2 regions of the Actinomadura fulvescens genome follow, and region 1 is predicted to be linked to the other one. Evidence: predicted binding sites of a transcription regulator. Region 1 holds the regulator's gene; the other holds the start of a gene.
What was found. The regulator HrcA, encoded in region 1, represses chaperone genes, less so after heat shock. The targets are predictions, from matches to a motif close to TTGGCACTCTCNNNNNGAGAGTGCCAA.
Positions count from the first base shown of each region.

Region 2: a site for HrcA is predicted at 13,050-13,076, ahead of groL (chaperonin GroEL). Genes of this name have one in related genera too.

Region 1 covers NZ_BAAATD010000001.1:586,649-602,266, reverse strand. Annotated here, with positions in the region: gene ABD333_RS02770 (16S rRNA (uracil(1498)-N(3))-methyltransferase) at 1-342, opposite strand, end outside; gene dnaJ (molecular chaperone DnaJ) at 441-1,574, opposite strand; gene hrcA (heat-inducible transcriptional repressor HrcA) at 1,575-2,588, opposite strand; gene ABD333_RS02755 (DUF3097 domain-containing protein) at 2,736-3,617, shown strand; gene ABD333_RS02750 (DUF4870 domain-containing protein) at 3,667-4,224, shown strand; gene hemW (radical SAM family heme chaperone HemW) at 4,244-5,452, opposite strand; gene ABD333_RS02740 (hypothetical protein) at 5,624-6,016, opposite strand; gene ABD333_RS02735 (hypothetical protein) at 6,289-7,152, shown strand; gene ABD333_RS02730 (hypothetical protein) at 7,223-8,647, shown strand; gene ABD333_RS02725 (DUF4870 domain-containing protein) at 8,752-9,222, shown strand; gene ABD333_RS02720 (Uma2 family endonuclease) at 9,808-10,557, opposite strand; gene lepA (translation elongation factor 4) at 10,668-12,512, opposite strand; gene rpsT (30S ribosomal protein S20) at 12,808-13,077, shown strand; gene ABD333_RS02705 (RNA 2'-phosphotransferase) at 13,147-13,695, shown strand; gene ABD333_RS02700 (SRPBCC family protein) at 13,709-14,140, shown strand; gene holA (DNA polymerase III subunit delta) at 14,861-15,618, opposite strand, start outside.
Region 2 covers NZ_BAAATD010000008.1:423,698-439,315, forward strand. Annotated here, with positions in the region: gene ABD333_RS29685 (hypothetical protein) at 1-462, shown strand, start outside; gene ABD333_RS29690 (PadR family transcriptional regulator) at 504-1,088, opposite strand; partial or broken gene ABD333_RS29695 (transposase) at 1,914-2,129, opposite strand; gene ABD333_RS29700 (DUF4232 domain-containing protein) at 2,245-3,159, opposite strand; gene ABD333_RS29705 (serine/threonine-protein kinase) at 3,190-5,409, opposite strand; gene ABD333_RS29710 (RNA polymerase sigma factor) at 5,421-5,972, shown strand; gene ABD333_RS29715 (sulfotransferase family protein) at 6,120-7,139, shown strand; gene ABD333_RS29720 (alpha,alpha-trehalose-phosphate synthase (UDP-forming)) at 7,141-8,604, opposite strand; gene ABD333_RS29725 (cation diffusion facilitator family transporter) at 8,717-9,703, shown strand; SAM riboswitch class I at 9,831-9,972, shown strand; gene thrC (threonine synthase) at 9,989-11,233, shown strand; gene ABD333_RS29735 (MoaD/ThiS family protein) at 11,349-11,627, shown strand; gene ABD333_RS29740 (hypothetical protein) at 11,792-12,415, shown strand; gene ABD333_RS29745 (cold-shock protein) at 12,595-12,795, shown strand; gene groL (chaperonin GroEL) at 13,209-14,834, shown strand; gene ABD333_RS29755 (LURP-one-related family protein) at 15,024-15,618, shown strand, end outside.

The DNA of each region.
Region 1 (15,618 bases):
CGGCACGATCTCGTCGACGCCGACCTCGGTCATGGTCTCGACCGCCAGCTCGCCTCTGTCGCCCTTTGGGAGGGCTTGAACGACGACCAGGCGGGGCTCTGGGCGGGGGTGGCGATGACGGGCGAGGACGTCCAGCGTCAGGGTCGTCTTGCCGGCGGCCGTCACCACGCACTCGGCCAGCAGCCCGGCACCGTCGGTGAGGTCGACGCGTTCCCCGGCGCGCAGGCGGCGCACGGACGCCGCGTGCCGGCCCTCGGGCCCGTCCAGCACGACGCTCTCGCCGCTCAGGCGGCTCTCGCCGTTCAGGGGATCGGGCTCCATGAGGAACACCGGCGGGCTCATGGCTCATCCTCCCGTGAGAAAACCCCCGCCGTGACCGGGTGCGGTCACGGCGGGGGGTCGCCGCGCAGGCCCTCCTGGTAGGACCGGACGGTCTCTCTTCAGTGCTGGTTGAACACGTCCCGCAGGCGCGAGAAGACACCGCGCTGTCCCGGGGCGAACTTGCCCGGAGGGCGCTCCTCGCCGCGCAGCTTGGCCAGCCGGCGCAGCAGCTCCTCCTGCTCCTCGTCGAGCCTGCCCGGCGTCTCCACGTTCACGTGGATCATCAGGTCGCCGCGCCCGCTCTCGTTGAGGTGCCGGACGCCGCGCTCGTAGAGGTTGATCACCTGGCCGGACTGGGTGCCGGGCTTGATGTCGATCTCCTCGGCGCCGTCGAGCGTCTCGATCGTGACCTTGGTGCCGAGGGCCGCCGCCGTCATCGGGATCTCGACGGTGCAGTGCAGGTCGTCGCCCTCCCGTTCGAAGATCTGGTGCGGCTTCTCCACGATCTCCAGGAACAGGTCGCCGGGCGGGCCGCCGCCCGGGCCGACCTCACCCTCACCGGCCAGCTGGATGTGGATGCCGTTCTCGACGCCCGCCGGGATCTTGACCTTGACCGTACGGCGCGTCCGGACCCGGCCATCGCCCGAGCACTCCGGGCACGGCGTGCGGATCACGCTGCCGTAGCCGCCGCACTGCGGACAGGGGCGGGAGGTCATGACCTGGCCCAGGAACGAGCGCTGGACCTGCTGGACCTCGCCACGGCCGTGGCAGGTGTCGCAGGTATCCGGATGCGTGCCGGGGGCACAGCCCGAGCCCGTGCAGCTCGTGCAGACGACCGCGGTGTCGATCGACAGCTCGCGCGTCGTGCCGAACGCGGTCTCGTTCAGGTCCAGCTCGACGCGCAGGGTCGCGTTGCGGCCGCGCCGGGCGCGGCTGCGCGGCCCGCGCGAGGTGGCCGTGCCGAAGAAGGCGTCCATGATGTCGCTGAACGGGAACCCGGCGCCGCCGAATCCCCCCGCGCCCGCGCCGCCGCCCGGGGCGAACGGATCGGCGCCCAGGTCGTACATCTCGCGCTTCTTCGGGTCGGAGAGCACCTCGTAGGCCTGGGTGATCTCCTTGAACCTCTCCTGCGTCTCCGGATCCGGATTGACGTCAGGGTGCAGTTCGCGCGCGAGCCGGCGGTACGCCTTCTTGATCTCGTCCGCGCTCGCGTCGCGGCGGACCCCAAGGGTCGCGTAGTAGTCGTTGGCCACTTACGAACCCGCCAGGATCTGTCCGACGTAGCGTGCCACTGCCCGTACCGCTCCCATCGTGCTGGGGTAGTCCATACGTGTCGGCCCGAGCACTCCCAGCCGGGCCAGTGTCTGATCGCCGACTCCGTAGCCGGCTGCGACGACGGAGGTCGACCGGAGCCCCTCGTCGGGGTTCTCGGTCCCGATGCGCACCGTAAGACTAGAGGAATCACCGGTTTCCCCGAGCAACCGCATGAGGACCACCTGCTCCTCCAGCGCCTCCAGCACGTCGCGCAGGCTGCGGGAGAAGTCGACGGCGGCCAGGTTGGCGGCCCCCGCGAACACGATCTTCTCGTCGTGCTTCTCGACGAGGGTCTCCAGCAGGACCGACAGGACCGCGGCCGCGATCGGCCGGTCGTCGGCCGCGACCTTGTCCGGCAGGTCCGCCACGGCGCCTGGCACCTCGCCCAGCCCGCAGCCGTCCAGGCAGGTGTTGAGCAGCGCGCGCAGGTGCCCGATCGACTCCTCGGACACCTCGCCGTAGGTCTCGATGACCCGCTGCTCCACCCGGCCGGTGTTGGTGATCAGGACGAGGAGCAGGCGGCGCGAGGCCACCGGCACCAGCTCCACGTGCCGCACCGACGAGCGGGTGAGCGAGGGGTACTGCACGACCGCGACCTGACGGGTCAGCTGGGCGAGCAGCCGGACGGTGCGGCCGACGACGTCGTCCAGGTCGTACGCGCCGTTGAGGAACGTCTCGATGGCCCGGCGCTCGGCCGACGACAGCGGCTTGACCGTGGACAGCCGGTCGACGAACAGCCGGTAGCCCTTGTCGGTCGGGATGCGGCCCGCGCTGGTGTGCGGCTGGGCGATGTAACCCTGTTCCTCCAGCACGGCCATGTCGTTGCGGATCGTGGCCGAGGACACGCCGAGGTTGTGCCGGTCCACCAAGGCCTTCGAGCCGACCGGCTCATTGGTGGAGACATAGTCCTCGACAATGGCGCGCAGAACGTCGAGTTTGCGGTCGTCGAGCACGTGGTCACCTCCTTCGCCCCCGTACTGGCACCTGCCTGCGAGCGCCGTTCGTACTGGCACTCCGTACTTCCGAGTGCCAATTGTACGGCCCGGAAGCAACGGTCAGGAGGGTGCCGGGACGGTCTCCAATCACTAGAGTGCCCATCCGTGCGGAGCAAGGACTACGGTGACGACATTCTCGCGGGTGACTGGCGGCGGCCCCGCAAAGGCCAGATTCCCGAGATCGCGGCCGAGCCCGACCTGGTCGTGGAGGATCCCGGCAGCGGCTTCTGCGGCGCCGTGGTCGGCTGTGACAAGTTCGGCGTGACCCTCGAAGACCGTTTCGGCAAGCGGCGCGTCTTCCCGCTGACCAAGGCGGGCTTCCTGATCGACGGCAAGCCGGTGACGCTCGTCCGCCCGGCACCGGGGTCGGCGGGGCCGGCGGGATCCGGGGGCGCTGGGGGCCGGGGCGCTGGGGGCGGGGGCGCTGGCGGCGGGCGCGGGCCGATGCGGTCGGCCTCGGGGTCGATCGCCGTCCCGGGGCTGCGGGCCAGGGTCGCCAAGGAGAGCCGCATCTACGTGGAGGGCGTCCACGACGCCGAGCTCGTGGAGCAGATCTGGGGCCACGACCTGCGGGTCGAGGGCATCGTGGTCGAGTATCTGGAGGGCATCGACGATCTTCCGTCCATCGTCGAGGAGTTCGGCCCCGGTCCGGAGCGCAAGCTGGGCGTCCTCGTCGACCATCTCGTGCCGGGCTCCAAGGAGAGCCGGATCGCCGCCCGGGTCTCGTCCCCGCACGTTCTGATCACCGGGCACCCGTTCATCGACATCTGGGAGGCCGTCAAGCCCGCCGCCGTCGGCATCGCGGGGTGGCCACGGGTGCCGCGCGGCGTACCCTGGAAGGAGGGGGTTCTCGCCGCACTGGGCTGGGGGGACGACGTGGGCGACGCATGGCGGCGCATCCGGCGATCCGTGTCCACCTACACCGACCTGGAACCAGAACTCCTGGGCCGCGTCGAAGAACTGATCGACTTTGTGACCGTCCCCTGAACCCCTGACGCCCCCCGCCGCAGGCCGAACCCCCACCGAGGAGCAGGCGATGTCGTACGGGTCCCCGGAACAACCGGATTACGGACAGCAGCAACCAGGCTACGGACAACAACAAGCCGGATACGGCCAGGGCCAGCCTCAGCCTGGCCAGGGTCAGCCTGACTACGGCCAGCCCGGCTACGGCCAGGCACCGAGCTACGACCAGGTACCTGGGTACGGGCAGGCACCCGGCTACGGCCAGCCATATGGCTACGGCGGCCAGGTCCAGCCGTACGGCACGCTGACCTCGGACGACAAGACCTGGGGGCTGCTGTGCCACCTGGGCCAGTTCCTGCTCGGCTTCATCGCGCCGCTGCTGGTCTTCCTGATCAAGAAGGACGAGTCGCCGTTCCTGCGCCACCACGGCGCCCAGGGCCTCAACTTCGCGATCACCCAGTTCGTCTACCTGATCATCAACCTCGTGCTGTGCCTCATCCTGATCGGCTTCCTGCTGCTCATCGCGCAGGCGATCGCGCAGATCGTCTTCCTGATCATGGCGGCGATCGCGGCCAACCGGGGCGAGTACTACCGGTTCCCGACGTTCCTGGCCTGGCCGATGATCAAATAGGCCGGATCACGGACGAAGGTCAGGTCAGGTCGCGGACGACGGCGTCGGCGAGCAGGCGGCCGCGCAGGGTGAGGACGGCGCGGCCGCGCTCGTACGGCCCGGCCTCGATCAGGCCGTCCCCGATCGCGCGCCGTACCGCCGCGTCGTCGAGGAGCTCCAGCGGGCAGCCCTCGGCCAGCCGCACCTCCAGCATGATCCGTTCGATCCGGCGGTCGGCGGGGTCGAGGACCTCTCGGGCGTGCGCCGGAGTGACGTCCTCGGCCAGCCGCGACGCGTACGCGGCGGGGTGCTTGACGTTCCACCAGCGTGTGCCGCCGACGTGGCTGTGCGCGCCGGGCCCCACGCCCCACCAGTCGGCGCCGGTCCAGTAGAGCAGGTTGTGGCGGCAGGCCGCGGCGTCGCCGGTGGCCCAGTTGGAGATCTCGTACCATCGCAGCCCGTACGCGCCGAGCAGCTCGTCCGCCATCAGGTACCGGTCGGCCATCGCGTCGTCGTCGGGGGTCGCCAGCTCGCCCCGCCGCACCCGCGCGGCCAGCCGGGTGCCCTCCTCGACGATCAGCGCGTACGCGGAGACATGATCGGGCCCGGTCGCCAGCGCCGCCTCCAGCGAGGCCCGCCAGTCGTCGTCGCTCTCCCCCGGCGTTCCGTAGATCAGATCCAGGTTGACGTGCTCGAAGCCCGCCCGCCGCGTCCACTCGACCACCTGCGGCACGCGGCCGGGCGTGTGGGTGCGGTCCAGGGTCGCCAGCACGTGCTCGCGGGCGCTCTGCATGCCGTACGAGACGCGGGTGAACCCGGCCTCGCGCAGCTTGCCCAGATAGGCCTCGTCCACGGACTCGGGGTTGGCCTCCGTGGTGACCTCGGCGCCCGGCGCCAGCCCGAACTCGTCGTCGATCGCCGCGAGCACCCGCCCCAGGTCGTCGGGCGAGAGCAGCGTCGGCGTCCCGCCGCCCACGAAGACGGTCTCGACCGGCAGCTCGGCCTCGCCCAGCACCCGCCGCGCCATCCGGACCTCGCGGACGGCGGTCTCGGCGTAGGACTCCCTGCTCGCGCCCGGCCCCAGCTCGGTGGCGGTGTAGGTGTTGAAGTCGCAGTAGCCGCACCGCGTCACGCAGAACGGCACATGCACATAGAAGGCGAACGGCCGATCACCGAGGCCGCTCAGGGCGCTGCGGGGCAACGTTCCGTCGGCCGGTACAGGATCGCCGTCGGGCAGAGTCGCGGGCATCCCCCAAGTCTGCCCTCCACACCCCGGTGCTCCGCCCCCTAGCGCCCACCTCAAACCACCAGCGCCGCCTACAATCCGCCTCAGACGGGCCCACATCGCCTCAGGCCACCCTCAGCCCGCTTAGGCCGGACCAAGCCACCCACGCGTCGGCTTAGGCCGTCTTACGGCGTCTCAGGCCTGGCGGAGCTTGGCGCGGAGCCAGGGTGGGATGTGCTCGTCGGTGCGCGGGAAACGTTCGAGATCCAGCACATAGGCGAACGGGGTCAGCGGCGGGGTGAAGTCCGGCTCGCCGTCGTAGTCGAACTCGGCGCTCACCCGCCCCGACCGTTCGACGCTCAGGCGCGCGGTGAACCAGGCGCCCTTGCCCCGCTGGTACATCGCCCGGCGCAGCTCGTCCATCTTGCCGATGGCCTGGCCGGGCGGCATGGCGGGACGCGTCGCCCCCTGCGCGTCGACGATCTCGAACGAGGCGCTGTCGATGCCCACGGTGGCGCGGAACTCGAACCCGAGCCGCTCCCAGCCGAACGGCGCGGCCGACCGCAGGGCTCGCACCGCGCCGTTCACCGCTGCCCGCTCCCTCGGAGAACGCAGAACCTGCTCGGAGTGCGGCACGCTCGAACCTCCCGGACCTCGGCGACCCTTGCCGTCCGACCGTACCGACATATCCGCCGCGGCCAAGCAACCCCCGCCGTGTCGCGTGAAACCCCAGGTCAGAGCCTCGGGACAAGCTGGGACGATCACGACCGTTCGGTACGCCGCCCAGACCGGCGAGCCGGACGACCCTGCGGTGGCGGTTCCGTACGGCCGGAACGCGCGAGCCCGGATAGGGTCACCGGGTGCGGAACGAGGAGGCAATCAGGTACGGGCGGGTGCCCATCCGCGTGCTGCTCCGAGGGGGGCCTGACGGCTGGCACTACGTGATCGCCGACAAGGACGGGACCGAGGAACGCGTGGCCCTGCGCGGCGCGGGCGCGGGCTGGGAGGGCGGCGACCCCGAACCCGCCTGGTGGCGGCGCAGGCTGGACGAGACGGCCGACGACCTCCGCGGGCACGTCGGCCGGGCCTTGAGCGACCGGACGTTCCTCGAACTCGGCCTGGAGTCCGACATCTCGTGGTTCGCGGTCGAGGCACCGTTCGACTGGGAGGGCCTGGTCACCCTGCGGGACCCCGACCCGGCGCGGTTCCCGGGCAAGGTGCCTCCGTACGTCGTCGCGCTCGAACCCGGCAACGGCGCCGTCCTGCCGGACGCTCATCTGCGCTTCTCCACGCGCGCGGCCGACGCGTGGACGACGCTCGCCACCGTCGCCGAACAGTGCGGCACACAGCCGCCCAGGGCACGGTTCCTGTGCGGCTGGGCGGGCCACCGCGACATCCGGGTCGGGCGCGGACGGCTCGCCGTCTCCACCGAACGCCAGGACGGCCGCGGTGACGAGCTCGTCGGCGAGATCTACGGCGAACGCGCCACGGGCTGGGGCGGCAACCCCGAACTGCGTTTCCGGCTCGACGGCATCGACCTGCTCGACGATCCCGCCGACGACGTGATCGCGCTGCTGCGGGATCTCGCGCACGAGGTGAACGAACGAGGCCGCATGGCGCATCTGCCGGGCCTCGGGCTCAGGCTCTACCGGCCGGAGGGCGAGAGCGCGCAGGGTCTCTTCACCGGTGTCTCGCTCCAGGCGGCCTGGCGCCACCGGCGCTGAACGATCCCGACACCCACGAGGGACCCGTTCTTCACCGGACCGCAATCCGGGCTCTCTAGATTCCTTGATCATGAGAAGCCGCGCTCGTTCCGCCGCCTTCGGTCTGGCCGGCGCCCTCGTCGGCGCACCCCTAGTCCTCGTACCCGCCGCCCCCGCCACCGCCGCGGCACCCGCCTCCGCCGCCGCTGGCACCATCACCGTCAAACGCGGTGGCCCGGCGCGGACGCTGACGTTCACCACCCGGCGCGCCGGTGAGGCCGTGATCGCGTTCACCGCGACCGCGCCCGGCGTCTCCTGGGCGCGCAAGGGCGCCGAATCCGCGGTCGTGGCGATCTTCGTGGACGGCCGCCACGTCACCGACCTCGTCGTCCTCTCGGCCGATCCGACCCCCCGTAGCCTCGGCCTGGGTCGCGTAGGGCCCGGCAAGCACAAGGTCACGCTGAGATTCGCGAAGGGCAGCGCCCCGTCCGCCCGCCGGGTCGTCCTCGCCCGGCCGACCGTGCGGCTGCCCCAGGCCGACCAGCTCGCCCTGCGCCACGCGCCCGTCGTGGTCGGCCGCACGGGCTGGCCGTTCGGCAACCCCTACCAGAACGCCACCACCGACGCACCGCTGATCGCCTGGCACGAGACACGGCCCGCCACGACGCCCGGGCACCGGATCATCGAGTACTCGGTGGTGTGGAGCAACGAGGACGGCGGTACCGACAGCCCGGCGCTGATGGCCCGCTGGGGCCGTACGACCGACATCGAGTGGGTGTACCGGGTCGAGGTCGACGCCTCGGGGCGCCGGGTCGCCGGCACCGGGGTCTACCAGGCGCCGCAGCACCTCACGCTGAAGTTCACCGGCCGCTACGAGGGCGACCACCCCGTTCTGCAGACGTGCACGTCGAACAACAACATGTGCGACGTCATCACGCCGAAGGCCCCGCTCCGCTTCCTCCTCGACGCGTCCCGCACCAAGCCCGCCGCCCGCGCCCGCGAGGTGGTCATGGACCGCGAGCCGTGGACGTACCGGATCATGGCCCAGGAGATGCTCCGCGAGGGCAAGATCGAGAAGCTCTCGGACCCGGCGACCAAAGCGGTCGGCGACCAGCGCACGTACCTCTTCGTCGAGCTGGCCAAGCGCACCGGCGCCCCCACGGGCAGTGGCTCGGCGCCAGGCGTGTCCCTCGGTGTACGGCTGAAGCGTGACCCGTCCAAGCTCTACCGCTCCGACCACGACGAACCCACCTGGTCCATCGAACGCGACGGCCCCGCCGCCACAACGGTCGAGCTGCCCCAGGGCACGACCGTCGCCGACATCGCGTCCATCGAGGCCATCCGCCGCCCTGTAGGCATCGGCGACAACGGCGCCCCCGCCACGGTCACCTCTATCAACCGTGGCTTCTTCCTACGCAGCGGCTACCTCCCCCAGCGCTCCGCCATCTCCTGGACGGGCTCGCTGACTCTCACCCCGCAGTCCCCTACCGCGACCCTTTGGCGTCCCATGGCCTGATGCCTCTCCCAGAAATCAACTCGGGGAACCTGCGAACCTCGCGTGCGTCGAAGTAGTCGTACACTTCGCCAAGAGCTCTCGCAGACTCTGAGAGGACACGCCTCATGGCCTACGGGCCTCCCCCGTCCCCCGGCCAGCAGCCGGGACAGCCCGGATGGCAGCAGCAGCCGTCCGCATGGCAGCAGCAGCCTCCACCGTCCCAGCCGCAGGGCCGCCACACCGCCCAGATACCGGGACACTTCGGGCCGGTGAGCCACGACGAGAAGAGCTGGGCCCTCATGGCGTACGTGGGCCAGTTCCTGGTCGGTGCGATCGCGCCCGCCGTCGCGTTCCTCGGCAAGGGCCGGTCGCCGTTCGTCCGCCGGCACGCCGCCCAGGGCCTCAACATGGGCCTCGCCGCGATCGCCGTGTGGCTGATCGGCGGCCTGCTGTCGCTCGCGGTCGAGGTGATGATCTGGGTTCCGCTCGGCTTCACGGCCGTGGTCATGTTCTACCTGGTGTACGGGGCGCGCGCGGCCAACCGCGGCGAGTTCCGCCGCGTCCCGGCCCCGGTGGCGTGGCCGATCTTCAAATAACAACGCCCGTCCCATCACCCCGGCCCGCCATCCCGACCTGTCACAACGACCCGTCGCCTCGGGCCGTCACCCCGGGCCGTCACCTCGGCCCGCCATCCCGGCCCGCCATCCCGGCCCGTCACCCCGGGCCGTCACCCCGGGCCGTCACCCCGGGCCGTCACCCCGGGCCGTCACCCCGGGCCGTCACCCCGGGCCGTCACCCCGGGCCGTCATCTCGGGCCGTCATCTCGGCCCGTCACTTCGGCCTGCCATCCCGGCCCGTCACAACGGCCCGTCACCTCGCCCCCGCCATCCCGGCCCGTCACAACGGCCCGTCGCCTCGGGCCGTCGTCCGCTCGGCCCTCACACCAGGGCGTCAGCGCGGGTTGTCGCCTCGTGATGTCACACCGGGCCCGTCACCTATCGGCGCGGAGCCGGTCGCGGCGGCTGCGGAGCCTTCCGGCCGTTTGAGCGTCGCAGGCGGTGATCGACCGGCCTTCCGGGCGGTGATTCGCGCCCACGCTTCCGTCCAGCGGTGACCGGGCGCACGCCGTCCGGCAGTTCGGCGGTGGCTCGCGGAGCGATGCCGGGGCCGTCCGGCCCGGCTCAGGAGTCCGCGGGGACGCCGGGGCCCGGGAGGACGGTCAGGGTGCCGGGCTCACCGGGCGGCTGGTCCAGGCGTACGACACGGCCCGGGTAGGCGCGTTGCGCGATCTCGACATCGCGTTCGTCCCAGGCTCCGTAGAAGACGGGACAGCCGTCCCACAGCTCGACCTTCTCGGCGCCCGTCGGCCAGCGGCCGAACGCGTCGATCAGGATGGGCTCCTCGCAGTGCGGCAGGTCCGGGCCGGTCCGGTGGTCTTGGTCGGGCACGTGGATCCCTCTCCTCGGGGCGGGCGGCCGCGGCAGCCGGTCGAAGATCTGGTCAGGGGCGAGCTCGATGGGGAAGGGCCGGGTCAGCGTGCAGGTCCGCCCCCAGGTGACGCGCGCCTCCTCGGCGTACCGCCCGTCATCGCTCAGCTCGAACACCTGGACCTCGGGTTCGTCGCCCTTGAGGTCGACCACCCAGTAGGACGGGACCGCGAACCGCTCGTACAGATCCTTCTTGGCGCCGAGGTCCACCTCGCGCGAAGCGTCGGAGGTCACCTCGACGGCCAGCAGGGGCGCGCCCTCGATGTAGGTGCGGTCCCCCGTGTCCTGCTCCTTGCGGAAGACCAGCAGATCCGAGCGCAGCCATGTGTTGTCGGCCAGACGTGGCCCCGACCCGGTACGGGACGCCTGCTCGGCCGTCTCCGCCAGCCCGATCGGGACCACCAGGTCGGAAACGAGAACCTGATGCAGCAACGTGTGGGTCACAACGCCCAGTGTCCTCGCGGGGACAGCGCGTCACCACCGCTTTGCGATATCTAGACGTTTGCTGGAACGCGCTCCCGCACCGACACGTACGCCCGCGTTCCCTCTGCGGCCTACTTCTTGGGCTTGTCGGTGGAGGTCTCGCCGGTGGAGAGCGCGGCGACGAAGGCTTCCTGCGGAACGTCGACGCGGCCGATCGTCTTCATCCGCTTCTTGCCTTCCTTCTGCTTCTCCAGCAGCTTGCGCTTACGGGAGATGTCACCGCCGTAGCACTTGGCGAGGACGTCCTTGCGGATGGCGCGGATGTTCTCGCGCGCGATGATGCGGGCGCCGATGGCCGCCTGGATGGGCACCTCGTACTGCTGCCGCGGGATGAGCTCCTTGAGCTTGGAGGTCATCATCAGCCCGTACTCGCGGGCCTTGTCCTTGTGGACGATCTGGCTGAACGCGTCGACCGACTCCCCCTGCAACAGGATGTCGACCTTGACCAGCTCGGACTCCTGCTCGCCGCTGGGCTCGTAGTCGAGCGAGGCGTAGCCGCGCGTCCGCGACTTCAGCTGGTCGAAGAAGTCGAAGATGATCTCTGCCAGCGGCAGGGTGTAGCGGATCTCGACACGGTCCTCCGACAGGTAGTCCATGCCCTGCAGCACCCCGCGGCGCCCCTGGCACAGCTCCATGATCGCGCCGATGAACTCCGACGGCGCCAGCAGCGTGGCCTTCACCATCGGCTCGTAGACGTTGCCGATCTTGCCTTCGGGGAACTCGCTGGGGTTGGTGACGACGTGCTCGGCGCCGTCCTCCATCACCACGCGGTAGATGACGTTGGGCGCGGTCGAGATGAGCGACAGGTTGAACTCGCGCTCCAGCCGTTCCCGGACGATCTCCATGTGCAGCAGGCCCAGGAAGCCGCACCGGAACCCGAAGCCCAGCGCCGCCGACGTCTCCGGCTCGTAGACCAGCGCGGCGTCGTTGAGGCGCAGTTTGTCCAGGGCGTCGCGCAGTTCCGGATACTGGTCGCCGTCCAGCGGGTAGAGGCCCGAGTACACCATCGGCTTGGGGTCCTGGTAACCGCCGAGCGACTCCGGCGCCGGCCGCGAGGCGACGGTGACGGTGTCACCGACGCGCGCCTGCCGTACGTCCTTCACACCCGTGATCAGGTAGCCGACCTCACCGACGCCGAGCCCCGCGACGGGCTTGGGCTCCGGCGAGATGACACCGACCTCCAGCGTCTCGTGGGCCGAGCCGGTCGACATCATCAGGCTCTTCTCCCGCCGGGAGAGGTGACCGTCGATGATCCGGATATAGGTGACCACACCGCGGTACGTGTCGTACACCGAGTCGAAGATCAGCGCCCGCGCCGGGGCGTCCGGGTCGCCGACCGGGCGGGGCACCGTCTCAACGATCTTGTTGAGCAGCTCGGGAACGCCCTCGCCGGTCTTGCCCGAGACCCGGAGCACGTCGTCCGGCTCGCAGCCGATGATGCTCGACAGCTCCTGGGCGTACTTGTCCGGCTGCGCCGCCGGAAGGTCGATCTTGTTGAGCACCGGGATGATGTGCAGGTCCGCCTCGATCGCCAGATAGAGGTTGGCGAGCGTCTGCGCCTCGATGCCCTGCGCCGCGTCCACCAGCAGGACCGCGCCCTCGCACGCCGCGAGCGACCGGGACACCTCGTACGAGAAGTCCACGTGTCCCGGAGTGTCGATCAGGTTGAGGACGTAGTCGACGCCGTCGGTGCCCGTCCAGGGCAGCCGGACCGCCTGGCTCTTGATCGTGATGCCGCGCTCGCGCTCGATGTCCATGCGGTCGAGGTACTGCGCGCGCATCTGGCGCTCCTCGACCACCCCGGTGAGCTGCAGCATGCGGTCCGCTAGCGTCGACTTGCCGTGGTCGATGTGCGCGATGATGCAGAAGTTCCGGATGATCGCGGGATCGGTCTTGTTGGGCTCAGGCGCAGGCACCGGGGTCCGTTTCGCAAACTACTGGTGGACAGGGATGGCAGGGCAGATCTTGCCGTATCCCATAGTCCCATGTCCCCGGGCATGCTCCGTTCACCCGGCCCTGCCGTCCGCGAGGCCGTACATTGGAGTCTCGCGGCCCGCTGGTTTTGGGTGGAGCGCTGGGATTGGTAGGCTGTGCGACTGCGTGTGGCGTTGCGTCGTGCCGTGGGGCACCGCGGCCGCCGTCGGTGCCGGCCCCTCCGGGCCGGTGAACGCAACCCATGTAACAACGACTTTCAAGTTGAGGCTCTTCGACGTGGCGAACATCAAGTCCCAGATCAAGCGGAACAAGCAGAACGAGAAGGCTCGCCTGCGCAACAAGGCCGTCAAGTCCGAGCTGAAGACGGCGATCCGCAAGTTCCGCGAGGCCGCCGAGGCGGGCAACGTCGACGACGCGATCACCGCGCAGCGCACTGCGGCCCGCAAGCTCGACATCGCGGTCAGCAAGGGCGTCATCCACAAGAACCAGGCTGCCAACCGCAAGTCGGCGATCGCCAAGCAGGCCGCCGCCCTGCAGGCCAAGTAGACCTGGCGTCCGCAGAACGCCGTGGCCCTCAGGGGCCGCGGCGTTTTCGTGCTACGAGAAACGATGACCATGGACCGCCGGCGCACCGTGAAGGTCTCCAAGTACCTCGCCAGGCACCTGCGCCACCGGCCGGAGCGGATCGGCCTGACCCTGGATCCCGCCGGGTGGGCGAACGTCGACGAACTGCTCGCGGCCGCCGCCCGCCACGACTTCCCGATCACCCGGGCCGAGCTCGACCACGTCGTCGCGACCAACGACAAACGCCGCTACGCGTTCGACGAGACCGGTGAACGCGTCCGCGCGAGCCAGGGCCACTCCATCGAGGTCGAACTCGACCTGCCGGTGACGCCGCCGCCCGCCGTCCTCTACCACGGCACCGTGGGCGCCGCCCTCGCCGCGATCCGCCGGGAGGGCCTGCGCCCCATGTCCCGGCACGCCGTGCACCTGTCCCCCGACCGCGAGACGGCCACCCGTGTGGGCGCCCGCCGCGGCCGCCCGGTCGTCCTGGTGGTCGACTCCGCGCGCATGGCCGTTGACGGCCACGAGTTCCGCGTCAGCGCCAACGGCGTCTGGCTGGCCGCCTCCGTCCCACCCGCCTATCTCCTGATCCCCGGCTGATTCGGAGCCCCCCATGCACCACGAGGTCACCGTCGAGATCAACGCGCCGCGCGAGACCGTCTGGGCCCTCCTGGAGGACGTCGAACGCTGGCCCGAGATGACCGCTTCGATCAAGCGCGTCGAACGGCTCACCGAGGGCCCGTTCGGCGAAGGCAGCCGCGCCCGCGTCCACCAGCCCGGACTTCCCGCCGCCGTCTGGACCGTCACCGACTTCGCCCCAGGCCGCGCGTTCACCTGGACGGCCCGCACCCCCGGCGTGACCACAGTCGCCTCGCACGACATCACGTCCCACCCCGACGGCACGGTGAGCGTCCGCCTGGGCCTCGACCAGTCCGGCCCCCTCGCCTTCCTGGTAGCCCTACTGGCCGGCCGCCGCGCCCGCCGCTACGTGGCCATGGAAGCCGCAGGCCTGAAACAAAAAGCCGAACTCCAACAAACCAAGTAACCCGCACTACACCTGCCCTGACGCATTAGACGATCCCTCACCAGACCCACTGCCACACCCGCACGTCCAAGTTGTGCCCCTCCGCCAGACACAGCCGACCACGCCATGTGTGCCTCTCACCAGGCCCGCGCCGCACCTACCCGTCCACACACAGACGCGCCCAGGACACCCGAGCGCAGCTCCCGCACACGCAGACACCCCGCACGCGCAGACGCCCGCACGCGCAGACGCCCGCACGCGCAGATGCACGCACGCGCAGATGCCCCGCAGGCATAGGTGCCCGCAGGCGTAGGTGCCCCGCAGGCGTGGGAGCCTGTAGGCGGAGGTGCCCGCAGGCGTAGGAGCCTGTAGGCGTAGGAGCCTGTAGGCGTAGGAGCCTGTAGGCGTAGGAGCCTGTAGGCGTAGGAGCCCTGTAGGCGTAGGAGCCCTGTAGGCGTAGGAGCCCTGTAGGCGTAGGAGCCCTGTAGGCGTAGGTGCCCGCAGGCGGAGGTGCCCGCAGGCGGAGGTGCCCGCAGGCGGAGGTGCCCGCAGGCGGAGGTGCCCGCAGGCGGAGGTGCCTGTAGGCGGAGGTGCCTTTAGGCGTGGGTGGCTCTTAGCGAGAGGCTTGCCAGTGCTCGCATGGGCTCAGGGTGAGTCTCATCACCCGCGTGCGGGGAAGCTTCAGGGCGCGGTGTTTCTGAGGGGCGTCGGCTAGGCGGGCGGTAGGCGGTGCCGGGCGGGTCAGCGGGTGGATCGGGCGGCGACGATGTCGCTGACGGCCTTTTCCAAGGCGTAGGCGGGGTCGGCGGCGCCGCCCTTGACCTGGAGGTCGGCCTCGGCGACGGCGCCCAGTGCCTGGGCGACCCCTTCGCCGGACCAGCCGCGGAGCTGGCGCTGGACACGTTCGATCTTCCACGGCGGCATGCCGAGGTCCTTGGCGAGCCCGGCGCCGCGGGCACCGCGCGGGGCTCCCCCGACCTTGGCGAGGCCCCGGACTCCCTGGGCGAGCGCACTGACGATCAGCACGGGCGCGACGCCGGTCGCGAGGGCCCAGCGGAGTTGTTCGAGGGCGTCGGCGAGCTGCCCCTCGATCGCCTTGTCGGCCACGTTGAAGCCGCTGACCTCGGCCCGGCCACGGTAGTAGCGCGCGACCGCGGCGTCGTCGATCTTGCCGCCGGTGTCGGCGACGAGCTGGCTGCAGGCCCCGGCCAGCTCGCGCAGGTCGTTCCCCACGGCGTCGAGCAGGTTGCGGGCGGCGTCCGCGGAGATCTTCCCGCCGTGGCGGCGGATCTCGCCCCGCACGAAGTCGATCCGCTCGCCCATCTTGGTGATCTTCGGGCAGACGATCTTGCGGGCGCCGGCCTTGGTGAGCCCGTCCGCGAGCGCCTTGCCCTTGGCGCCACCGGCATGGACCGCGACCAGCGCGACGTCCTCGGCCGGATCCTTGACGTACGCGAGGACCTCGGCCGCCTGGTCCTTCAGCAGGTCCTGGGCCGAAC
Region 2 (15,618 bases), on a different contig from region 1:
CGGTACCGCGTCGCGGCCGTGACCGGGGGAGTCAGCGCCGGCGGCGAGCCGATCGTGCAGTCGTCGCCGCTGCCCTCGGGGTCGGCGGTCGCCTACATCGACTACGTGTTGAGCAACCCGTCGGACCAGAAGGTCCTGTTCGACCCTCCCGGCGACGTGTTCGTGAAGCGCGCCCTCATCGCCAGGCAGGCCCGTGGCCGGTGCATGTGGCAGGCGGGCGTGCCCGAGAGCATGTGCACTCCGCCGACGCAGAGCGAGGTCATGCGCCGCATCGCCGGTGGCGAGCTGGAGGCGGGTGACGGCGGCGACAAGTACATGCCGCCCCGCTCGTCCTACCTCGTCCGCGCGATGGTCGAGGTGCCCGTCGACAAGCGCCTCAAGCGGAACGATCTGCGGCTCTACATCTGGCAGAAGCGTTTCGTCTCCGGACAGTACGCCCAGCCGGCTCCGTTCCCCGGCTGAAGGCCGCACCGTGATCGGATCACGGTGCGGCCTGGGCGCGGTCACTCGGCCGCGGGGTCATCGGCGAGGATTCCGTAGAGGCGGCGGCGGGCGTCGTTGACGACGTCCAATGCCCGTGCCTTCTGGCTCTCGCTGCCGACGTTCATGACCTGGTGCAGCGCGCCCATGAACTGCCCGATGGCCTCGCGACCGCGCAGCGCGTTCTCGCCCGCGGCCTCGGTGACCTCGTCCCATGGGGCGACGGTCTGCTGGGAGGCCTCCTCGCGCCCGGTGTCGGTCAGCGAGAACAGGCGCTTGCCGCCCTGCTCCTCGCTGGTGACCAGGCCCTCGTCCTCCAGCAGCTGGAGCGTCGGATAGACCGAGCCGGGGCTGGGGCGCCAGACCCCGCCGGTTCGGCCGTCCAGCTCCTGGATCATCTCGTATCCGTGCATCGGCCGCTCGGCCAGCAGGGCGAGCAGCGCCGTCCGCACGTTGCCGCGCCGGGTGCGCCGCCCACGTCCGCGTCCGCCGCCGTGCCGGCCAGGGCCGAATCCGGGTCCGCCGAAGCCCTGTCCCCAGGGTCCGAACGAATCGCCGCGCCGCGGGCGCTCATCGGGATTGGTAAATCGTCCGTGTCGGGTATGCATCGCTGTCTCCTTCGTTAGTGATCGGTTGCGATGCATTAACGATATATCGGAAACCAGTCGCGATGCAACTACTAGTCGGCCAGACTTATAACATCATGCGTTGAATTAAACGTGCCATGCCCTGGCGTGGGTGACCTCAACCGGTGATGCGCACAGCTACAACCAGAACGCCGCACGCGGATATGCGGCGACTACATGCGGTGCAGACAGGCTCACATCCGTGTAGCCATGCCCACATGCGGTGTGCGGCGTACATGCGAGGCGTGCGTGCATTGGGTGTCTGCGGGCGTGCATCGAAGATGTGCGGCACGCAGGGGAGATGCGCGGCGTGCATGCGGTGTGTGCGGGCGCGTATGCAAGGTGTGTGGTGCGCATTGGTTGCGGGCGCGCGGCCGAGATATGCAGCCTGCATTGTGTTTGCGGTGCAGGCGAGATGTACGGAGCGCATGTGGGTGCGGATGTGCGGGTGCGTAGGGCAGATGTGGGGCGTGCATTGGTGCGCAGGCGCGCAGGGCAGATGTGCGACGCGGATTGGTGTGCAGACGCGTAGGAGAGATGTGTGGCGTGCAGTGGTGTGTGCGGGCGCGCATCCGAGATGTGCGGCCTGCATGCGTGTGCGTGCAGGCGGGATGTAGGGCGTGCATGTGGGTGCGGGGTGTGCGGGCGCGCAGCGGAAGTGCGTGGCGTGCATGCGAGGTGTGCGCGTGTATAGGTGTCTGCGGGCGTGCATGGAAGATGTGCGGCGCGCAGGGGAGATGCGCGGCTTTGGTCACGTCCAGCGGGGTGGTGTATGAATCGGCCTCCGCGTGATCCTGTTTGTGCAGGTTAAGCGGTCAGTGCTGCTGGTTGCTGGCTTTGGTGTTGCGACTCGCCGGGAACGATGTGGAGGCGGGATTTGGTGAGGATTTCTGGGCCCATGTAGCGGCGGGCCTCGGTCCATTCGTCTGTCTGTTCCATCAGTACCGCGCCGACGAGGCGCATGATGGCAGGACGGTCGGGGAAGATGCCGACGACGTCGGTGCGGCGCCGGATTTCTTTGTGGCGCAGGCGAGATGTGCGGCGCACATTGGTGTGCGGACGCGCATCCGAGGTGTGCGGCGTGCATTGGTGTGTGTGCGGGCGCGCATGCGAGGTTAGGGCGCATGCGGGTGCTACCTCAGGTGTTGGCGCATCCGCCTTCCGCTCGTACGCCCTCGACCTTCGTTGTCAGGCGGGTGGTCTGGAGCATGCCAGACACGCAGGCGTTTCGCCCCGGGTATGCCGCGAAGGTCACGGCCTGTGACGATCCGACGGACTGTGCACTGGTGGTGTCGGCTGAGAAGCCCAGGCCCAGGAGTGCCGCTCGCACCGAATCTGCGGTGAAGCCGCCCTGGGTGCGGAGACGTTCGAGGGCGGGGTAGATCTTTCTGGCGGCCAGCTCGCCGACGAGACGTTCGGCCGGCTTCAGGGGGACGCGCTCGCCCGGGACCTGGCCGGTCCCAGGACGGGGGCCGCTGGTGCCCGCCTGGCGGACCTTCTCCCACGGCCCGACGCCCACCTTGCGGGTGGTGCCCAGGTCGATTCCGACGCCGGGGAGGCGGTCGGCCGGTCGGCCCGGCAGCGGCGCGATCTCCAGGTACTCGGCGGTGACGGCACGCTGTGGATCTTCGGTCACCAGGTTGCGCCACAGGATTCCGGCCGAGGCCACCTGGCCCGGCTTCAACGTCACCCTGCGCGGCGGGCGGTCGTAGGAGTCGACCGTCGCCACGGACGACGACCCGTGGCCGACCGCCACCTTGATCGGTTCGCGGTCGGCGCCGAGGAGCCGGATCTGCGGATAGCCCTTGAGTACGTGGTCACGTTCACCGCAGTTGTAGAGCTCTACGCTCATCGACCTCAGGCCCATGGCCGCGGAGACCTCACCGACCCACAGCGCGACGCCCGTGTCAGGGCATGTCGACTGGTCGAGCGGTGTCGCGGAGGTCGTCGGGCGCACGGACGGCGCGGCCGCGGTCTCTCCACCGCAGGCGGTCAAGGCCAGCGGCAGGAGCAGGACCGCGGCGACGCGCGGCGGTTTGACGCCGATGTACAAACGAGCCTCTTCATGGCGATGTGCGACCGGTCATTCGGGGGCGGTCAGCTTGAGGCTGTCCAGGATAGTCCTGGTGAGGTTGCGGTTGTCCGTTTCCTTGATGCGGACCCAGGCGCCGAACGTGCCGTTCTTGTCCCGCAGACCGACCTCGGTGACGGACGGAGTGCCGATCTTGCAGGCGGTGAAGCGGATGATCGTGCCCGTGAGCGCCTTGTCGGGGGAGACGTAGTCCTCCCGGGCCCCCTTCGTGCACTGCGCGTGGCCGATGAGACCCGGGGGCGGGAGCTTTCCGGCGGCCAGGTCGGTGGTCAGGCCCACGAAGACGCCCGGGCTCTGGCCGTCGCCCTTGAACGCGGCGGCGTTCGGTGTCGCGCGCAGGACCGGCCGCGCCTTCGGGTCGGTCAGCGCGGCGATCGAGGTGCTCCAGGTCTTCTCGGCCGACTGGAGCGGCCAGGCGTTGGGCACCGCCAGCTTGATCTTGCCGGTGGAGTCGGCGACCTGCACGAAGTCCTGTGGGAGGGGAGACGGCTTGGGCGACTTCTTCCCGCCGCCGTCGTTGAAGAGCGTGCCCAGCAGAAGGCCGCCGATCAGTGCGATGGACAGGACCACGGCGGCGATGATCATCGGCGTCAGGAGCTTGTTTTTGCGGCCGTCGCCTCCGGGCTGGGCGCCGCCGGTTCGGCCTGCGCGCTTGAGCCTTCCCAGGGGGCCGCCGCCTTCCGTTCGCGGCTGCTGGCCGGGGCCGGGTTGGGGCGGCTGGAAACCTGTGGGCAACGGGCCCTGACCGTGCTGTGGGCCTCCGCCGCCGTACGGGGGCTGCTGAGTCGGAAGGACGGTCGTTTTGTCCTCGTCGGCAGGCTGCTGCTGCGGGCCCGGGCCAGGTGGTGCCTGGTAGGCGGCAGGTATCGGAACCGCCACTGTGCGGTCGTCATCGGGCGACCCAGGAAGCCCTCCAGGGCCATACTGCGGACCCGGAGGCCGCATCTGGCCGGGCTGGTCCACGATCGTCTTCTCGTCGTCGGCGCCTTCGCGGGGTCCGGGCCGGTCGCTCGGGAGCTGCATTTCGGACGTCCGGATGTCGTCGGACGCCGTTCGGTCCTCGCGCGTGGGCGGCTCCGGTTCCACCGCGAAACCGCCGCCGCGCTGATGCGCAGCCGGGTGGCCGTGGCCGCCGGGAGGGCCGTACTGCCCGGGCTGCTGGGCGGCGGCCGGCCGTGGACCGCCAGGCGCATGCCCGGGGTGAGGAACGCTGGGAGTATGGCCGGGCTGAGGCGCCTGGCCAGGTCCGGCCACTTGGCGCTTGGACTCGGCGGGCCCCGCGGGCTGCTGGGGACCCACGTACTGATCCTGAACGGTGGAGTCCAGATCGGGGGTTTCGGCCGCGTACATAGGGGCCTGCGTTCCGGGCGGCATGGTCGGCCGGAGAGTCGAGAGGGCTTCGGCGAAGGCTTCGGCGGTCGGCCACCGCTTCTCGCGTTCGACCTCCAGCGCCCGCAAGATCACCTGATCGAAACCGGGCGGCATGCCCTCGCGGAGCGCGCTGGGCGGAACCTTCACCGGGGCGGGCCCCGGAGGGCGGCCCGTGAGCATGTGGTAGGTGAGCGCGCCGAGCCCGTAGACGTCGGCCCGCACGTCCAGCCCGCCGCCGAACCGCGCCTGCTCGGGCGACATGTAGCCGGGCGTGCCCACCGGCAGGGTGAACGCGCCGGAGGCGTGGGCGAGGGCCTTGGCCAGGCCCAGGTCGGCGATCAGGAGCTTCTCACCGCCGTCCCGGGTGGACTGGAACAGCACGTTGGAGGGCTTGAGATCGCGGTGGATCACGCCGAGGGCGTTGATCACTTCGACCCCGTACGCGATTTCCTCGGCGAGGACAACGGCCTCGAAGACCGGAAGTGGCCGTTCCCTCATCCGGTCGGCGAGCGTGCCCCGGTCGGCGTACGACATCACGAAGTAGGGGCGTCCGTCCGGCAGCTCACCGATGTCGTGGACGCGAACGAGCCGTTCGGAGTCGGCGCGGCGCAGGATGCGCGCCTCCTCCAGGAAACGATTGCGCACGTCGAGGTCGTCGATGAGGCTTCCGGACAGCACCTTAATCGCGACGTGGGCATCCAGTGCGTCGTCGTGCCCCAGCCACACTGAGGCGAACGCCCCGGATCCCAGGACGCGATCGATTCGGTAACGGCCGACAGTAGGGGGGAAGGACACTCCCGTATCATGCCCAACAAACGGGGTGTGTGTGCGAACGAGCATGAGGCGCGGCGATGGCATTCGATGAGCGGACCGAAGAGCTGGCCGTCAAGGCGGCACAGGGGGATCAGGCGGCCCTCAACGAACTTCTGCGTTCGATCGAACCGGATGTACTGAGACACAGCTCACGTTTTCTGCCCTGCCGGCAGGACGCGGAGGAGGCCTGCCAGGACGCGCTCCTGCAGGTGGCTCGCAACATCCACCGGTTCGAAGGGCGGTCCAGGTTCAGCACCTGGCTCCATGTGGTGGTGGCCAACTCGGCGCGCTCGACCTACCGGTCGCTGAAGCGGCGTTCGGTGGAGCAGGCGGGCGAGCTGCCCCAGCAGCGCCCCGACCCGCGCCGTACCAGCGTCATCGCCGGATCGCGGGTCGACATCCTCGACGCGATGGAAGACCTGGAGGCCCGCAAGCCGGACCTCATCCAGGCCCTTGTCCTGCGCGACGTGTCACAGCTGGAGTACGCGGAGATCGCCGAGCAGCTCAAGCTGCCCCTCGGTACGGTCAAATCGCGTATCCATGAGGCCCGTAAGCAGGTCCGCCAGACGCTCGGCGAGTCCTACACCTGACGCGACGCCCCTAACCGGGGAGCATCCGGCCCCTCGTACATGGGTTGGTATGGGGGCGTTCGGGGGTCGTCAAGCATTGGTAATGCCTCGGCAAGCGTGCAGCTAGGCGCGAGGTGTCGTCTGGGCGGGTCGGCGAGCATTCCCTGCATGTCCTCAGACATGGCCTTCCAAGCCGACCGGCCCATCTTCGTCATCGGATGCCCTCGGTCCGGGACGACACTGCTGCAGTTGATGCTGCACTCGCATCAGCGGATCGCGATCCCGGCCGAGACGCGTTTCCTGCTCCCCGCGTACACGGCCCGGTGTGACTTCGGTGACCTCCGCGACAGCGACAACAGACGCGCGCTGGCGGAGTGGATCACCGGCCGCAAGGAGACCAAGTTCCGGGATCTCGGGCTCGACGCCGCGCAGGTCGTCGAGGAGATCGTGGCGGGTCCGCCGACGATGGGCTCGGCGCTGGGCATCGTGTTCCGCGCGTACGCCAGGAAGTTCGGCAAGCCGCGCTGGGGTGACAAGCGGCCCAGCTACTTCAAGCATGTGCCCACGCTCATGCGGATGTGGCCGGACGCCCAGTTCGTGCACCTCGTACGGGACGGCCGGGACTGCGTCGCCTCGCTCAAGGAGATGCCCTGGTACAAGCTCGACGTCCACCACGCCATCTCCGCTTGGCGCGAGGCGATCGACTACGGGCGGCGGTACGCGGCGAAGCTGGGACCCGACTCCTACTACGAACTGCAGTACGAGCGGCTTGTGGCCGACCCTGCCGACGAACTGTCCCGCCTCTGCACGTTCCTGGGCGAGGACTTCGATCCTGACATGACGCAGCCCCAGGACATCGCCCGGCTGACCGTTCCACCGCAGAAGAAATGGCACAACCTGACACAGACCGCCGTCACGGCGGGCCGGGTGGGTTCGTGGGCCACGCGCCTTGAACCGGCCGAGATCGGCCTGGCCGAGGCTGTGCTGGGGGAACGCCTGACCGAGTACGGCTACGAGCTCAGCGGTGCGCCGCGTCCCGGCCCGGCCCTGCTCGCGCGGTTCGCCAAGACGGCCGCGCACCGGCGGGTGGCGCAGCGGAAGTGCGATCTGCGCGACCGCTGGCAACGGCGGTACGAACCCGGCCCGGTGGAGTGCAGGCTCTCGACCCGGTCACCCGCACCGGCCTGAGTCAGTCGAGCGCGGCCAGCTGGTCGGCGAACCACTGCTGCGGGGTCAGCGAGGTGGCGATGGCCGCGAGCCGGGAGCAACGTTCGGCACGCTCGTCCTGCGGCATCAGGAGCGCCTGGTGCAGGGCCTCGGCGGTCTGCGACACGTCGTACGGATTGACGATCAGGGCGTGCTCGGCGAGCTCCGAGGCCGCGCCGGCCTCGCGGGACAGCACCAGCGCCGAGCCCCGTTCCGACAGCACGGGGCCCTCCTTGGCGACGAGGTTCATGCCGTCGCGGATCGGATTGACCACGAGCACGTCGGCCAGCCCGTAGGCCGCGAGCGAGCGCGGGAAGTCGTCGTTCACCTGCAGGATCAGCGGATCCCAGTCGGGCGTTCCGAACTCGTCGACGATCTGCCCCGCCATCCGCTGCACCGCCGCCGTGTACTCGCGGTACTCGGGCAGATCGTGGCGGGACGGGTAGGCGAAGGCCAGGTGCACCACGCGGCCGCGCCACTCGGGATGGTTGGTGAGCATCTCGCGGTACGCGGCGAGGCCGCGGACGATGTTCTTGGAGAGTTCGGTCCGGTCGACCCGCACGATGAGCCTCCGGTCGCCGACCTGCTCGCGCAGTGCCTCGGCGCGCGCCGTGACGTCGGGCTCGGCGGCCCGCCGGCGCAGCGATTCGCCGTCGATGCCGAGGCCGTGGACGCCGATGTGAGTGACACGCCCGGCCCTGGTGACGGTGCGGGCGGCGCGGTCGACGCGTGCGCCGGGCAGGAACCGCTCGCAGCAGTCGAGGAACGCCAGGGCCCAGCGTTCGGTCAGGAAGCCGGCGTGATCGGCGCCGAGGATGCCGTCCAGGACCTGCGCGCCGATGTCGTCGGGCAGCAGCCGGTAGTACTCCGGCGGTGCCCACGGCGTGTGCGAGAAGTGCACGATCTTCAGGTCGGGACGGCGGTCACGCAGCATCCGCGGGGCCAGCGACAGGTGGTAGTCCTGGATCGCGGCCTTCGCGCCCTGGGCGGCGTCACGGGCCAGCGCGTCGGCGAACGCGGCGTTGTACGCCTCGTACGACTGCCAGTCCCGCCGCGAACGAGCGTCGAAGTGCGGTGCGCTCGGGGTGTCGTACAGCAGGTGGTGGACGAACCACAGTGTCGAGTTGGCCACGGCGTTGTAAGCACGATGGAAGGTCGCCGCGGGGATGTCGAGCATCCGTACGGCCGCGCCACCCGTGTCGTGCCCCGCCTCGTCCAGACGCCCGTCCGGCGCCTGCCGCGCGGCCCTACGGTCGGCCTCGCCGAGCGCCGCGCACACCCACAGCACATCGGCCGCGGGCTCTCGCGCGGGCCGTCCCGGGCCACCGGTCACCGCGGCCAGTCCGGAGACGAGACCGCCACCGCCGCGGCGCATGCTCAGCGTGCCGTCGTCGGATAGGGAGAACGAGACCGGCCCACGGTTTGACGCCACCAGCACTTGGCTCATACCGGAAGGGTCTCAGTTGGTGCCCAGCCATATCAAAGTGACCCAGGTGAACCTGAACGCCATCTGGCCCGTTGTGCGGCATCTTGGAGGCGTTTGCGGGTAAGCGGTGCGAATGAGCAGGGCCGAGACGAAGAAGACGGTGCTCGTCGCGGGAGCGGCGAACCTCATCCTGGCCGTCACCAAGCTGATCGCGGGGACCCTCGCGGGTTCGGCGGCGATGCTGGCGGAAGGGGCGCACTCGGTCGGCGACACCCTCAACGAGCTCTTCCTGCTGACCTCGCTGCGGCGCAGCGCGCGTCCGCCGGACCGGCGGCATCCCTTCGGATACGGGAACGAGCGCTATTTCTGGTCGCTGCTCGCCGCGTTCGGGATCTTCGTGGCGGGGGCGGGTTACTCGATCTTCGAGGGGATTCTGACGATCACCGGCCGCGGGCACGGCGGCGAGCAGGTCTGGCTCGCGTTCGCGGTGCTCGGGCTGGCGGCGGTGCTCGAAGGCGGCTCCTGGATCCGCGCCTACACGCAGGCGCGGCGGGAGGTCCGCGACAGCGACCGGGATCTCATGGAGCACGTACGGCACACGCCCGACATCACCTTCAAGGCGGCGCTGTTCGAGGACTCGGCGGCGATGGTCGGGCTCGCGCTGGCCGCCGCCGGCCTGACCCTGCGGGAGCTCACCGGCTCGTCGTTCTGGGACGGCCTCGCCTCGATCCTGATCGGGCTGCTGCTGGTCGTGGTCGCGTTCACCCTGGGCCGCGACAGCCGGTCCCTGCTCATCGGCCAGGCCGCGGACCCGGCCGACCAGCGCGCCATCCGCGACGAGATCAACTCGACGCCCGGTGTGGACGGCATCAGCGAGCTGCTGACCATGCACTTCGGCCCGGACGACCTGCTGGTGGCGGCCAAGGTGCACTTCTCGGACGACATCAGCGCCGACGAGGCCGAGGACATCGCCGGGGAGATCGACGGGCGTCTCCGGGACCGGCTGCCGATCGTCCGCCACGTCTTCCTCGACCCCACACAGGAGGAGTCAGGGCCGCGACGTCCCACGCCGGGTCCCGACCCGGTCGAGCAGGCGCCCGATCCGATCCGGAAAGGTTGACGTCTCCTGCCGGGGAGGGTGAGGTGGATGATGCACGGGTAATGTCTCATCCCGTGAGACCCGGCTGTCTGGCATCCGGCCGAATCAGGTAAAGTCACGCACGAAGCTCGAAACCACAACTGAATAACGCTCATCCAGAGGGGTGGAGGGACCGGCCCTGCGAAGCCCCGGCAACCACTCGGCTTGTGCGCGCTCGCGATCCTGCGAGGCCGGCCGGGAGATGGTGCCAACTCCGGCCTGTGACCAAGGCGGCACAGGGAAGATGGGGAGAAAGGCCTCGCTCTCATGGCACTTACGCCTGCCACCAACCTCGGACCCGCTACCGCTCTCGTGTGCCGCGAATGCGGCAACACCCGGGATCTCGGTCCGCACTACGCGTGCGAAGAGTGTTTCGGTCCTCTTGAGATCAAGTACGAGTTCGGTGCGGTGACCCGCGCCTCGATCGAGGCCGGTCCGCGCAACATCTGGCGTTACCGGGGGCTGCTGCCCGTTCCGGAGAACGTCGTGGAGACGCCCAACACCGAGCCCGGCCTGACCCGCCTGGTGCGCGCCGACCAGCTGGCCGAGTCGCTCGGGCTGCAACGGCTGTGGGTCAAGGACGACAGCGGCAACCCCACCCACTCGTTCAAGGACCGTGTCGTCGCGGTGGCGCTCGCCGCCGCCCGTGAGCTGGGCTTCAAGGTGCTGGCCTGCCCGTCCACCGGCAACCTGGCGAACGCGGTGGCCGCGGCCGCCGCGCGGGCGGGCATCCGCAGCGCCGTCTTCGTGCCCTCCAACCTGGAGTCGCAAAAGATCATCACGACCGCGGTCTACGGCGGCACGTTCGTGACGGTCGACGGCAACTACGACGACGTCAACCGACTCGCCTCCGAGATCGCCGGCGAGCAGGAGGACTGGGCGTTCGTCAACGTCAACGTGCGGCCCTACTACGCCGAGGGCTCCAAGACGCTGGGCTACGAGATCGCCGAGCAGCTCGGCTGGCGGCTGCCCGACCAGATCGTCGTCCCCATCGCGTCCGGCTCCCAGCTCACCAAGATCGACAAGGCGTTCCAGGAGTTCATCGCGCTCGGCCTCGTCGAGGACAAGCCGTACAAGGTCTTCGGCGCGCAGGCCACCGGCTGCGATCCGGTGGCCGCCGCGTTCAAGGCCGGGCACGACGTCGTCCGCCCGGTCAAGCCGGACACCATCGCCAAGTCGCTCGCCATCGGCAACCCCGCCGACGGCCCGTACGTGCTCGACATCGTCCGGCGCACCGGCGGCGCGATCGAGGACGTCACCGACGAGCAGGTCGTCGAGGGCATCCGGCTGCTGGCCCGCACCGAGGGCATCTTCGGCGAGACCGCGGGCGGCGTCACGGTCGGCTCGCTCAAGAAGCTCACCGAGAGCGGCGCGCTCGACCCGTCCGCGGAGACCGTCATCATCAACTCCGGCGACGGCCTGAAGACCCTGGACGCGGTCGCGCCGGTGGTCGCGCCGACCGCCAACATCGCCCCGTCCCTTGAGGCCTTCCGCGCCGCGGGCGTCGCCTGACGGCTCCGCACGCCATGGCGTCCCGGCGCCGCCGCCTCGGGGCTCCGGCCCCAGGGGGCCGCGCCGGGACGCGAGCCACCCCGATACCGATCGACCTGTTGAGGAGTTCCTGAGAATGAGCACGGTTTCTGTGCGGATTCCGACGATCCTGCGGACCTACACCGGCGGCGAGGCGGACGTGAAGGCCGAAGGCGAGACCCTCCGTGCCGTGGTCGCCGACCTGGACGCCGCCTACGCCGGGATCGCCGCCCGCATCCTCGACGACAACGGCAAGATCCGCCGCTTCGTCAACGTGTACGTGGGTGACGAGGACGTGCGCTTCGCCGAGGGACTGGACACCCCGACTCCCGAGGGCGCCCAGATCTCCATCATCCCCGCCGTGGCGGGCGGCTGACGGTCCACCGGCCGTCGGCGTGACCCGTCGTGCGGGTGACCTGGCGGCTCAGGCCGGTGCCATGGCGCCGGAACGTCCGGGCGTTCGGGATTCCCCGTTGGCCAGGGTCGGTCCTGGCCACACCCGAAGCGCTTTTGTGCTGATAGATCGGGTAAGAGGCCCGCATGGGGATAGCGGAGGACATTGCGGGTGTCGTGCTGGCCCATCCCAGCGTGCGTGAGGTGGAGCTGATCGGATCTCGGGCGCGCGGCCACGCGACCGAGTTGTCGGACTGGGACTTCCATGTCGCGGCCGAGGACTTCGGTCACGTGGCCGCGGACCTGCCGGACCTTGTCGCTCCGTACGACCCGATCGCCGCACAGTGGGATCCGCTCGGTGACTACGAGAGCTATCTGCTCATCTTCACCGGGCCCGCCAAGGTCGACCTGATCTTTCCCGATGTGCCGCGCAGCTGGAACCCACCGTGGCGGGTCGGCCCCGACACGCTCGCCGCCGTCGACGCGCATTTCTGGGACTGGTCCTTGTGGCTCGTCAGCAAGCGACGCCGCGGCATGACCGACCGGGTACGGGGCGAACTGCTCAAGATGAGCGGGCATCTCCTTGAGCCCCTCGGCATCGCGGCCGTTCCCCGTTCGCTTGAGGAGGCCGCGGCCCGGTACGTGCGGGCGCGGGACCGGCTGGAGAGGCGCTACGGGTTCCGTTTGTCGCGGCGTCTGGAAGAGGAAGTGCTGCCGCTCGTACGGGCTTCCGATGGTGACCATTACCGGCCGTCAGGACTTCCGTCGTAAGGGCTGCCGCCGATATCAGGTCGCCTATAAGGTCGACCCCGATCACGCCGGTCGAACCCCGCCGCGGCCCTGAGGGTCATGGAGACACGGACGCTGGTCGACGAGCCCCGCGGTAGAAGGGGTGGGGCCCGGAGCGTCAATCGTGGCCGGGGGCCACGGACGAGCGGCAGGTTTTCGGAATGGCTCAAGGCACAGTGAAGTGGTTCAACGCCGACAAGGGGTACGGCTTCATCGCGGTCGACGGCGACCGGGATGTGTTCGTTCACTACTCGGCGATCCAGATGGACGGCTACCGCAGCCTCGAACAGGGTCAGCGAGTGGAGTTCGAGATAACCCAGAGCGACAGAGGCCCGCAGGCGGACGCTGTCCGAGCCCTCTGAAGCCGAGCCCGCCACGGGCGCGCGTCGAGGGGAAGAGCTGGATCCCTCGGGTGGCTGACCAGGTGCCGTCCGTTCCGCGGTTGTTCCGTGAACGGCGGATGACCGTGACCTACAGCGGCTGTCAGGAGAGCGTGGCTCATCCGGGTTTGGACTGCCTTGCCCCAGGTGAGGCAGGTTCTGGGGCGGTAGATCGGCCTGACCCCGGCGGGGATGTTGGGCGCTTGCACTCGACAGGGTAGAGTGCTAAAAAACGGTTGGCACTCGCCTGTGGAGAGTGACAATCCCACAGTCTGGGTCGGGGCGATGAGGCCTTGGTCTCGGCGGCGGAATGGAAGCCGTCCGAGGTGGGGCCGTCCGTCGCGGGCGTCGGCTCGATCCGTCATAGCCACCTTGTTCCGGGAGGACTGGAGCCTATGGCTGCAAAGATGATCGCGTTCGACGAGGAGGCCCGTCGCGGCCTTGAGCGCGGCATGAACCAGCTCGCTGATGCCGTGAAGGTCACCCTTGGGCCCAAGGGCCGCAACGTCGTTCTGGAGAAGAAGTGGGGCGCTCCCACGATCACCAACGACGGTGTATCGATCGCCAAGGAGATCGAGCTCGAGGACCCGTGGGAGAAGATCGGGGCCGAGCTCGTCAAGGAAGTCGCCAAGAAGACCGACGACGTCGCCGGTGACGGCACGACGACGGCGACCGTCCTCGCCCAGGCGCTGGTCCGCGAGGGCCTGCGCAACGTGGCCGCCGGAGCCAACCCGATGTCCCTCAAGCGGGGCATCGAGGCCGCGGTGGAGCGCGTGAGCGAGGAGCTGTCCAAGCTCGCCAAGGACGTGGAGACCAAGGAGCAGATCGCTTCCACGGCCTCCATCTCCGCCGGCGACGCGCAGATCGGCGAGATGATCGCCGAGGCGATGGACAAGGTCGGCAAGGAAGGCGTCATCACCGTCGAGGAGAGCAACACCTTCGGGCTCGAACTCGAGCTCACCGAGGGCATGCGCTTCGACAAGGGCTACATCTCGCCGTACTTCGTGACCGACCCCGAGCGGATGGAAGCGGTCCTCGAGGACCCGTACATCCTGATCGTTCAGGGCAAGGCGTCGGCCAACAAGGACCTGCTGCCCGTTCTCGAAGGTGTCATGCAGTCCGGCAAGCCGCTGCTGATCATCGCCGAGGACGTCGAGGGCGAGGCCCTGGCCACGCTGGTCGTCAACAAGATCCGTGGCATCTTCAAGTCCGTGGCCGTCAAGGCCCCGGGCTTCGGTGACCGCCGCAAGGCCATGCTGGGCGACATCGCCACGCTGACCGGCGGCCAGGTCATCAGCGAGGACGTCGGCCTCAAGCTGGAGAGCACCACGCTCGACATGCTGGGCCGCGCCCGGAAGATCGTGGTCTCCAAGGACGAGACCACGATCGTGGACGGTGCCGGTGACGCCAACGAGATCGCGGGCCGGGTCAACCAGATCCGTACCGAGATCGACAACACCGACTCCGACTACGACCGCGAGAAGCTCCAGGAGCGCCTCGCCAAGCTGGCCGGCGGCGTCGCCGTCATCAAGGCCGGCGCGGCGACCGAGGTCGAGCTGAAGGAGCGCAAGCACCGCATCGAGGACGCCGTTCGCAACGCGAAGGCGGCCGTCGAAGAGGGCATCGTCCCCGGCGGTGGCGTGGCGCTGATTCAGGCCGGCGCCAAGGCGTTCGACAAGCTGGAGCTGCAGGGCGACGAGGCCACCGGTGCCGCGATCGTCAAGCGTGCGCTTGAGGAGCCCCTCAAGCAGATCGCGGTGAACGCCGGCCTTGAGGGCGGCGTCGTGGTGGAGAAGGTCCGCGGGCTGACCCCCGGCGAGGGCCTGAACGCCGCCACCGGCGAGTACGTGAACATGTTCGAGACCGGCATCCTCGACCCGGCCAAGGTGACCCGCTCGGCGCTGCAGAACGCGTCGTCGATCGCGGCTCTGTTCCTCACCACCGAGGCCGTCATCGCGGAGAAGCCGGAGAAGAACGCCGCTCCGGCCATGCCGGACGGCGCCGGCGGCATGGACTTCTGATCAAGTCCTGACTGTACGAACAGAGGGGCGGTTCCTGACGGGGCCGCCCCTCTAGTCGTCCCCGGGCGGCGGCAGGACGGCTGGTCGCGGGCAGGGGATGGCACACTCTTGATCGATGACAGCCTGCTTCCGGCGACACGGTTTCTTCGGGCCGGTCAGGCGCCGCCTCACCACAGAGCATGAGGACACGTGAGCGATCTCTTCAACTCCCCGGTCCTGAAGGTCGAACAGCCGCGCCGCATCCCCTCGGCCAAGTCGCAGTACACGATCTCCGACGGCGCCGGGATACCGCTGGCCACGGCAGCGGAACGGTCCGTCCCGCTGCGTCGCCAGGCGACGCGGGCGCTGTTCGGCGACGGTGACGACCGGCGCGTGGTCCAGGTGGAGCACGCGCGGGGCGGCGCGCCGTTGCTGGTCGTCGAACGGCCGAAGAGCACGCTGGGAAGCTGGGTCAGCGCACCGGACGGCACGCTGGTCGGCTCGATCCGGTCGGACCGCTTCAAGTGGCGGTATGTGCTGCTGGACGCGGCCGAACGTCCGGTCGGCAGGCTGGAGGGCAACAAGCTCGCCCGGAAGTTCAAGGTGCTGGACGGTGCGGGCGCGCACGTCGCGCAGGTCGACAAGAAGTGGAAGGGCGCGGCGACCGAGGTCCTCACGACCGCGGACCGCTATGCCGTCGAGTTCTTCCATCCGCTGCCGGACCCGCTGCGCGTGCTCGTCGTGGCGGCGCCGATCGCGCTGGACCTGATGCTGTACGAGGGCAAGGACCTGCCGGATCTCGGAG